3 regions of the Candidatus Nitronereus thalassa genome follow, and region 1 is predicted to be linked to each of the others. Evidence: riboswitches for the same ligand, from Rfam matches in the RefSeq annotation. Region 1 holds a riboswitch; each other region holds the start of a gene.

Region 1 (3,251 bases):
GCGGTGTTCAAGCCGCCAATTCCGCCACAGAACAATTATTAAAAGAAATTTCAGAGTGGGTTTCCCTTTGTAGGGTCGAACCCACTGATAAAAAGTGCTAAGGGTTTTTGACATCATTCATCGCTAAGGAGGGACTGATTATGGGGTACACAAAAGACGATCTCAAAAAACTGGTTGACGAGCTAACGAAACAACGTGATGAACTCAAGGTAAAACTTCACCTGGCGAAAGCCGAAGGTCGAGATGAGTGGGAAAAGCTTGAAACCAAATGGGAAGAAGTGAAAGGAAAAATGAAAACAATGGGCGAAGAAGCTGGGGAGGCGGCTGATTCCGTCACCGCCGCCGCAGGGTTGTTAGCCGATGAAATCAAGAAAGGGTACGAACGAATAAAAAACGCGTTCTGAGATATTTCTAAGTATTGTTCATTTTCATTCAAAGCACTCCAAACTGAAAATTCACTATCTTATTTACCGGCTCACTCGCCAAGGAGGACCATTCATGATTCAAGAAGTAGAAGGGGACATTCTCTTAACCAAAGCCAATGCCATAGCCCACGGAGTGGCGCCCCATGACAATTTCGCCAATGGCTTAGCCCTGGCGCTACGAGAGCGATGGCCAGCCATGTACAAAGACTTCAAGCACGCTTGCCAAGTCTCAGAACCAAAAACAGGTGAATTATGGACGTGGGGTGGAGCGGGTGGAGTACGCATTATCAATCTGCTCACGCAAGAGCCACCACCTACTCGGGGGGGAAGACCAGGAAAAGCCAGCGTGGAAAACGTTAATCACTGTCTCAAAGCTTTGCGAAAAACCATTGAGGAGGAAAAATTCACCAGCGTGGCCCTCCCGAAGTTGGCCTGCGGCGTCGGAGGTTTGGATTGGAAAGATGTCAAACCGCTGATTGCTAAACACCTGGGTGATTTAAAAATACCCATTGTCGTGTATTCGACCTATCACTCTGGAGTAGAGGCCACCGAGAAATTATAAGGTGCGTGTCATTCCCCCAAAAGGCCGTGCAGAGGGCCAGAATCTAGGTCCTCTGCACGAACACCATGGGATAAGGAATGGTGACGAGTAGGGAAAGAGCCCACTACACAACATGGATGACTAAATTATTCAAGTGATCCATGCCGATGCAATCCACAATACAAAAGCCTCGATAACTGGTTCGCCCCTCTTCGCCTGCGAGAAAGGTGACGCTCGCTGTTTGGTCCCACATCCAGATTTTCTTCGATTCTTGCTCCCACCCATCTTTTGAAATAATCGAAACCTGATGAGTATCCCCATAGGCTAAACTGGTCACCTTTTCGCTAAACTCAAACGTAATGCGGACCACCTTTCCCTTGGGGATATTCAGGGGATTTTTCGGCCCAAAGGGCTTATTCCGATGATCCAGAAACCCTTGTTGAGACACCTTGACCGTAATCTCGACCTCTGCAGGGGCAGCACCTTCTTTGGAAGCCAACACTGCCGGGGTAAAAATCAAACTGACACAAAACAATAGCGTCGTGCCAACCGCGGACCATTTAGACAACAATCTTTGCATAGAGACCTCCTTAATTAAGGGAAACGAATTTTAATTCGTTTGTTAGCCAATAACGTTGGTTCCGATTTTTCCAAGTTCCTTCTGATGTTTTTCGACTTCCCGTTGGTGGATGGCATGCGCCTCTTCGGTGTGAATACAGTTATGCCCACAGGTGACCACCCCTTTGCCGTTCAAAAATTCGGAACATCCTGTCACCTCCACTCCACCTTTTTCTGCACCTCGAAACACATTAATTTCAAAACCAACTTCACGTTTCTCTTTCAAATTGGGACATTGTACTTCTGCTGGAACTTCTGACTTCATGATGATTCCCCCTTCCGAGAATTGAAAATTACGTGAGATAGGATCGCCCGAAACGTGACGGAAGCGACCGTTCCCACTCCCCACCCACCTCTCGTACTGGCGGAGTGAAGGGCACTCGTTGTTAAAGTCCGGCCTTGGATTCAACTAAGATTCAGCAAACAAGACGTTTGCAAGCTTATTAAGAATGGAGCCTGTTGGAGATCAGGAAGGGAATGCCACTTTCATCACAGCGGCGAACTAAATCCTGACGAAAAATGGCATAAAAAAACCCCTCAGCACGGAAGCATCCTTAAACAAAGAAGGCACTTCCTTCCTGGGAGGATTCGGAGAATCTCTCTCCTTCCTTCGGCAACCCGGCCATCAGGGTTTTTGCCTGATCCGTGGTTTTGCGTCCCCGCCTCACAGCGGGTTTGCCTTTATCGGGAAGTGGTTCTTCTTGGGTCTGCTTATGACTTCAAGAAAGTATCAGACAAATCTCACTATGTCCAAATCGGAATAGTTTAGTGGAACTTGAGACACCCGAAGGCGTTGACCACCTTCCGCTCATAAAGAATCGTGATTCAACTGAAGGAATACATCTGAATGGCAATAAAGAAATAAAACAACAAATTCAGAATGAAAAAATTTTCCTGTAGGCTGCTGACCTAACTCCCCAGAGCCATCAACACCAGTTTTCTTCATTGTCCTTTTATGGAACACAAAATACCAACTGATAAAAATCTATTGTCGCGTTTTTCATCAATTAGCCAAACAACAGTGCTTGTACTTTTTTCCGCTTCCACATGGACAAGGTGCATTTCGCCCCAGTCCTCTAGAATTTGGAACAACCATTGTGAGCAAAGCATTCTTCATACGTGATTGTGGGTCTTGGCGAAACACTTTTTCGAGCATCGTATAAAGTTCTGGGTGTTTCCGACGCATCTTGTCCGGATTTTCAAAAAAGTACTCGGAAGCCACCGCAAAAAATTCTGCCTCACTCTTCAATCCATACGGATTAATATCCGAATGATGGCTCCGCATCTTATCCATTTCTCGATGCACGAGTTTCATCCAAGGAACGACTGCGCTTTGTGACAAACCAACACTCGGCACGCCATCAACCGCACCGTCGGACTTATCCAGCAAGTGCGCAAACTCATGAATACCCACATTCTTGCGATCCTGAGGCTTGCGAAAACCTTGTAGTAAATCAGGCTTAGAGAGAATCATCATACGACTCATCGCCCCGCTTCCGACCATGCCAAGAATATCCTCATCTCCCGTACGGCCAATCTCGTATTGATCATTAAATGTCGTCGGATACAGGAGCACCTCGCTGATTTGGTCCCACTCCCACCCAGGAAACCCAAAAATCGGAATGATCGCACTCGCCGCCACCAACACACGCACCGTGTCATCGACT
Region 2 (3,251 bases), 2.0 Mb from region 1:
GCATTTGAAAGGAGGTTAAGTAATCTCGGGAGCGTTGGAGGACTTGTGCGTCGTGTTTAAAGTGACTAAGGATGATGGTGCCCCAGGCCGTAGCATCCGGACGATCCTCACCTTGAGTAGTGAACAGGAACCCTCCGTTAGGACGGATTCGAGTGCGAAGTTCATTGAGAAGAATTTCCACAGAAACTTTCCAGTGCTGGCGTGCCCTTAAGCCCTAGGACAATTGCTTGTATTTTGGATGTAATAGGATCTCATGCGTTAACCATGTCCTTGCCAAACTATTAATGGAGTCAAAAATGGGGGCAAAGAGTGAGCTCTGGCAATGGAATTTTCGGTTTGAATGTGAAAGGACTTTATTTTTAACTGTCAGGGTATTGTTCTCCTAGGGAATCTCGTACTCCAGGTATTGAAATACGTGAAAGGTTTTTTTCAAAGGGAATGAATACTTAATTAAGTTTGGAGGTCATTTGAGTTAAAGAACGCCATGAATTGATAGAGAATTTACAGCAAGAAAACCGGACAAATACATCATTTTTACCTAGGGTGAATGCTAATCAAGGGAAGGCAAAATCAAGCCGATAGGAGTACAGAAGCGAGTGATGTTGAAGCGATTTTCTTGAGCCTGAAAATTTTAATTAAAGCTCTAAGCCTTATCCTTTTATTTGTCTCTTCAAAGATGGTCTAGGTGGGACGCAAGGTTTTAGAAGGGCAAACCGATAGCAGAATTGGATGCATTAGTACGAAATTAATAGTGAATCGAGAACTCCTTCTCGAAATGGCAAACCTGTCGTGAGGCAGGGACGCAAAGCCACGGGTCAGAAGAATTTCAGCTGACAGCCGGGTTGTCGAAGGAAGGGATGCAGTGCCACCCATAGGGATGGAGTTCTCCTGCTTGCTCTAAGAGGAGATTTCTATGACCACTTGGTATTGGTTGCTGCCTGAAGATAATCCATGTGAATCCCACAATAATCAGTGGAAACACTCCTCTTCTCTAAGCTCCATCATTACATCGAAATATTCTGTTTTGAAGCCATGGGTTCTTGTTAAAGGTTCCCAACGGCATTGTGCGCTACTCTCCCAAAAATATTTAAAAACAGGTCCTTTCCTAGAAGTAAATAAACGTAAATCCAATCTTTCAGATTACGGTTCCTTTGGTTTTGGCTGTGGAGTAAGAAGCACTGGCATCGTTCCTCCGCGGGGCCATAAATCCTTTGCTCAGCCAGCCCCTCGGGAAGTGGAACCCCAGTCTAGTAGCAAGCGAGATTTGTGCTGGCAACGTGAACATCTACTATTGACATCAAAACATCTTCCTAGTCGGGCTCCCCTTCCCGATAAAGGCAAACCTGTCGTGAGGCGGGGGCGCAAAGCCACGGATCAGGTCAGCGATCTGAAAGCCGGGTTGCCGGAGGAGGAATAGGAAAAGGGGATAGCCGAGGCTGGTGGAAATACGGGCCACCCCGTTTCGGCAATATTCTTTATTTATCGTGCCCGTGAGGAGATTCGATATGACGAATTCTGTCATGCAGTTTATTCGGGATGAAGAAGGGGCTACCGCTCTTGAGTACGGATTGTTGGCTGCTCTTATTGCTGCCGCGATTGTGACAGCAGTGACTCAATTAGGTACCACGGTGTCTAATACCTTCAACTCCATTGCCAACGATATGGCGGCTGCTACGGCCAGCTAATCTGCAATGTAAGCTCCTTCGGTTGTTCCCCTCTGAGAACCTATCCGATCTTCGCATCGGATAGGTCTCAAAGGGATTACGCAGGGAAGGCTGGGATAAATAGTGGCCTGTATGGATCTACCAACCAGCACACACGACTATAAAAATTTTTGTTCCTTGCCGCCTTTTCGCATGAGGTGCTCCTCCATCCCCATGGATTGGGACCGAGGAAAAAGTCGACTGGGAATATTGAGGGAACCACTATGAACGTGAAGACAACGCAGATCTCACCCTCTCGTGCAATCAAAAGCCAGCGCGGCAACACAACGACTGAAATGGCGATGATGTTGCTCCCATTTGTCATTTTGATAATGGGGGTCATGGAATTCGGCTGGTATTTTCTTCATCAACATACGCTCCAATATGCCACCCGAGAAGGCATGCGTTTGGCATTAGTTGGGGAAGTTTTAAATGATGAAAATGGAAATCCTCAAACTCGAGATGCTTCTATCAGACAGGTCATCCATGAAAAGGGTGAAATTGGGTTAATGAATATTGACCCAGCTGATGACATTTCTATTTGGAAGGCTGGCGCAAACGATGACGAAGAAGGTGGCTTGACATTTGATGAACTCGCCCCAAATGCCGGTAATCCAGCAGATTACATGAGAATCAAGGTTGACTATCAACATCAATTTTTGACACCGCTTATCGGCCAATTTTTCTCAGAATCAGAAGCAATTACTCTGAGAGCTGAAGCGACTTATCGTAACGAAGATTTCACAGTGGAGGGGGTATAAACGCCATGGCTAATCACATCGTTCGAAATCAAAAAGGAATGGCGGCAGTTGAGTTTTCCGTGTTGGTCAGCATTGCCCTCCTCATTATCTTTGTAATCGTGGACTTTGGCACGCTGATACAGGCTCAAGCGGTTGTGACCAATATTACGAGAGAAGGGGGCAGTTTAGCGTCTCGTGACCTAAAAAATGGTTCAGACCTTTTGGACCTCATGGCGGAATCAAGCGCCCCACTTAATTTTACGCAAAATCCAGAATTGTACAAAATATATCTTGCCAAGGCCGACGCTGGCGAAAATGCCAGTAACCCAGACCCAACATGCACGGTGCAAGAACTTGGATCATTAGATGCGATTGCAGGCAATGGCGTCGATTCTCCTGCAAATAGTCCAACCTGCGATTTGCCGCAAAATTTGTACGATCTTTTAAAGTATGACGATAGCGTGGAAGTACAAGCGGCCCCGATTTCCCAGTTTACTATTGTCAAAGTTTATTATGTACATCAACCTGTCACCCCCTTGGAAGAATTTTTTAATGCTTCAGGGCATACCGTGAATAATTATGATCTCTACGATGAGCTGGGCCAATACGGCCAAGATGGTGAGTCGGATGGGATTTTGATTACGAGCAAGGCGGTGTTTTGATCGCTTTTTTGAAGGCGAAAAAGGGTTGGTAACATTGGTAACAATTGAACGCCAGATTTCCCGGGCAGATAGCTACAGACAAATTTTGTCCGTGATGGGGAGCAGTATATGAAACCAATTAAACATTCTTTAGATTTAGATAACTT
Region 3 (3,251 bases), 740 kb from region 1:
CAAAATCGCACTTTGAAAATCATCCGTCAGCGCAATGACTGACGCGAGACCTGATTTATATCCAAGATCCGCATAGCTCGATGCATCCAATCCACCCATCCATCGCGCGAGCTCGGCATAGGACTTTGCTCGTTGCTTGAGAGAGTAACGCCCAATAATTTCTGCCTCGTCAATGAGTAAAATCCATCCTGAATATCCCGAAGCCACCATCAATCGGGAGGCGAATTTAAATCGTTGCAAGGCCAAATCCGTTTGAGAAATTTTTTCAAATGTGTAGGGATTCGACGCACTACAGGCCTGGAGATACCGCTTGAGTTCGACGACACCAATTGGGTCTCCGGACCAGAAGCGGACAAGACGGTGGCTCAATTCTCGATCATTGGCCATTCGTTCATACAAGAATAATGTGGCGGCAAATCGGCTATCCAACTCGCCACTGGGTCCATGCACCCACTCATAGAAGTCTGCGTATTGGGGACCCTGAAAATTCAGCTCTCCTGCAACTTCAGCCAATGTCCCACCGCGCTTCCCAGGGATCAAGATCGTTTCAATTGAGGCACGGTAGATTTTGACCAGGCTGTACAACGGGGTTTCTTTACTAATCACAATACGGCTACAGGCAAAATTCTTCTCCAATGCCAACTCTTGAAGATATTCCAAGGTATGAGATTTTCCAGTCCCGAATCCCCCATCCAACAAGATACCTTTCGTTGTCGTACCTTCGGTCACGCTTCGCTGGGCGTTCTCAAGCATGCGCCGGAATTGTCCTTCAATTTCAGGTTGAGCGCACCCCAACACTTGGACGGCATCTCGATTGGGCACTCCGGCCCGTAAGGCTTCGATCGCCCGGCGATGCAACATCTCCTCCCCATTAGCGACCGGCGTTCCTTGGGTAAACCCGCTCGCGGCAACCCCGGGAGATGCCGAGTCCTTTGAAATCCTGACCAAGGGTGCAAAGGGGTTTTGCCGACGCTTATCTCGGACATCGTCCCAAATCCGAAGCTTGAGTGCCTCATAACGATTGAGTCCGCGCCGCTCATCTTTCACAAACTCCTCTGGGGCAATCACCACAATCAAGCAACCTTCGAGTTCATCCGTTCCATCAACAAATTGACGCAAAACTTCATAGGCGTCCATGGCCGCCGCTGCCGTATAACTCAAGGCTGCATCAGGTTCTTTTGACCGTTTCACTACCATATACTGACTAATATCTAACGTAAGGATTAACCCACCTTTGCCCACCAATCTCACCCAGTAGACCAGCGAGGCCAGCATATCCCTGGCATTGTGTCGCGCGACTTTTTGGAAAATCAGTGCATCTTTGAGTGCGGAAATCAAACGCAGTTCCCCACAAAGCCATTCTTTCACGGCATTCGCCAAAAACGGGTTTGGGTCACCACTATCAAGTTGGGCCAGACACAGACGGACCATAGCCATTCGAAATTCTTGGCACATGCCCGAATCACGATAAATGGCTTTTTCTAACCAACTCCGGAGCTCACGCCGAAGTAGCATTTCTTCACGATCATTGAGCTCAGCAATGGCTTGAAGGCTAAACGCTGCACGATCATCTGGCACCTGATATCCGTTTTCAACTAACAGCCGGGATAGGAATAAATGCGCTAATCCATCCCAATCAATTTGTTTCGCAATTTTATGAAATAAACGATCCACCATATGAATCTTGGTATATTGCGCATCGGCCTTAGCAAATACGTAGGCATCGTTTTTCGCCATTTTGCTGAATAGCTGCGGCAAGGCACGACGAACCTCTTCCTCGGCGCTCACGACAAATTTTACCGCAGATCCTCCCTGGCGGAGATAACTTTGGAAATACTCTTTCCTCATGACCTCCAACCAATCCAGAGATGACATGTTCATGACGATCCTCTCTTTCCCTTGAAATACGTCCACATGATGTAGGCCAATGCAATCATTAGTTTGCCCCCTTGCGGTATCAGTTGGATCGAGACTCGTTGGGAGGAGAAAAAATCGAAGAGCCCACAAGTGGGCACAGAGGGGCAATGCTATCGAATAGTCGAACGTTGCAACCAGACCAACCCTGAAAGGAAATTTAAGGTTCCCCTTCTCCTCAGGTCTCTTGGCTTTGCGTCCTGCCCTCTCAGGCAGTTTGCCCTTTCGCCTCCTACCTCTATTACTATTACTATCGGAAGCATCAAAATTTCCTTGCACAGAAAGACGAGGTGAGAGGGAACAACAAAAACGAACATCATGTTGGCAGGATGTTTAGTCACCATACGCAACCGTATGGGTCAGAAATCAACTGGTCTGGTCAGGATGGCTGAGAAAGAAGGATGGTTACGCTGCAGACGTAAAGGAGGTGCCGTAATACGTCCGCAGTCGGCCCCCTTGCGCAATGACACTCAAGACTTTGGTGGCGTCTTTGATGCCAGTACTGGCATGGAAATGAAGCAGGTGACCCTTTTTTGTTTGATTCACTCCACTTTTATCGAGAAAGTAGAGATCTCGTGCAAATTCTTGTCGAGTATATTCAAACGTTGGGCGTGGCAACATGGTGAGCAATTCATAAATTTCCATTAACGGAATGACGATGCCTGTTCCGAGCAGATGCTTTCCACGAATCCCGACGGCGATAGAATAGGCAGAATACAAGATGGCCAAAAATTCGTGAGGTTTAAATCGATACGGCCTGGTTTGCAAATCCTTTAAGCGTTTCACCAGTAAGGATGGGCGCAATCGAGTTTCTCGAACGCGGTCAATCGTCACAGCCATCTCTTTAGGGTGAACTCGAACCAACGCCGGATAGGCAAACAACGTTCCCTCATGTTCAATCAAATCCACGCCCATTTGTTCGGCCATGGATAACAAGTCCTGCTGGAAGCCTAATCCGCCCAAATAATCCTCTTCATCAAAATTCCAACTCTGGGTCGTTGAGGCCAGTTCCTGTTGTAATTGCGCGGTGAACTGATTGGCTTCATTGAGAGCATGGCGAAGCTTTTGGAAGTCACCAACACTGGCCGCCGTCCGAATTTTTTTCACCGCAGTCGCCGCCTCAGCAACGGTTCTCACCAGTAGATCTGAATCTTTTTCGATTTTGGCCAAGGTTTGTTCGAGATTTGTTCGCACTTGTTGTTCAATCATCACGCGGTTTCCAAAAAGGCCATGGAGACTGAGGCCCCATATAGGGATTAGACTTCTTTCTCGGCTACCTTGACGTTTCCTAAAGACACGCTAGGATGTAAGAGAGAGGTTTCTGGACATTAGTCCGA

What was found. A riboswitch is a leader RNA that binds a small molecule or an ion and turns the genes downstream of it on or off. The one in region 1 is predicted to bind cyclic di-GMP.
Region 2: linked by a shared signal. The riboswitch ahead of PPG34_RS01460 (Flp family type IVb pilin) and the one ahead of PPG34_RS10425 (hypothetical protein) in region 1 are both predicted to bind cyclic di-GMP.
Region 3: linked by a shared signal. The riboswitch ahead of PPG34_RS07060 (BREX system ATP-binding domain-containing protein) and the one ahead of PPG34_RS10425 (hypothetical protein) in region 1 are both predicted to bind cyclic di-GMP.

What each region holds. Positions count from the first base shown of each region.
Region 1 covers NZ_JAQOUE010000001.1:2,311,510-2,314,760, forward strand. Annotated here, with positions in the region: gene PPG34_RS10405 (ABC-type transport auxiliary lipoprotein family protein) at 1-101, shown strand, start outside; gene PPG34_RS10410 (hypothetical protein) at 141-404, shown strand; gene PPG34_RS10415 (macro domain-containing protein) at 499-987, shown strand; gene PPG34_RS10420 (hypothetical protein) at 1,091-1,546, opposite strand; gene PPG34_RS10425 (hypothetical protein) at 1,589-1,849, opposite strand; cyclic di-GMP riboswitch class I at 2,194-2,274, opposite strand; gene PPG34_RS10430 (zinc-dependent peptidase) at 2,588-3,251, opposite strand, start outside.
Region 2 covers NZ_JAQOUE010000001.1:274,256-277,506, forward strand. Annotated here, with positions in the region: gene PPG34_RS01455 (prenyltransferase/squalene oxidase repeat-containing protein) at 1-181, opposite strand, end outside; cyclic di-GMP riboswitch class I at 768-850, shown strand; cyclic di-GMP riboswitch class I at 1,327-1,407, shown strand; gene PPG34_RS01460 (Flp family type IVb pilin) at 1,506-1,685, shown strand; gene PPG34_RS01465 (TadE/TadG family type IV pilus assembly protein) at 1,928-2,464, shown strand; gene PPG34_RS01470 (TadE/TadG family type IV pilus assembly protein) at 2,470-3,105, shown strand; gene PPG34_RS01475 (TadE/TadG family type IV pilus assembly protein) at 3,214-3,251, shown strand, end outside.
Region 3 covers NZ_JAQOUE010000001.1:1,570,628-1,573,878, forward strand. Annotated here, with positions in the region: gene PPG34_RS07060 (BREX system ATP-binding domain-containing protein) at 1-1,881, opposite strand, end outside; cyclic di-GMP riboswitch class I at 2,044-2,146, opposite strand; gene PPG34_RS07065 (hypothetical protein) at 2,320-3,123, opposite strand.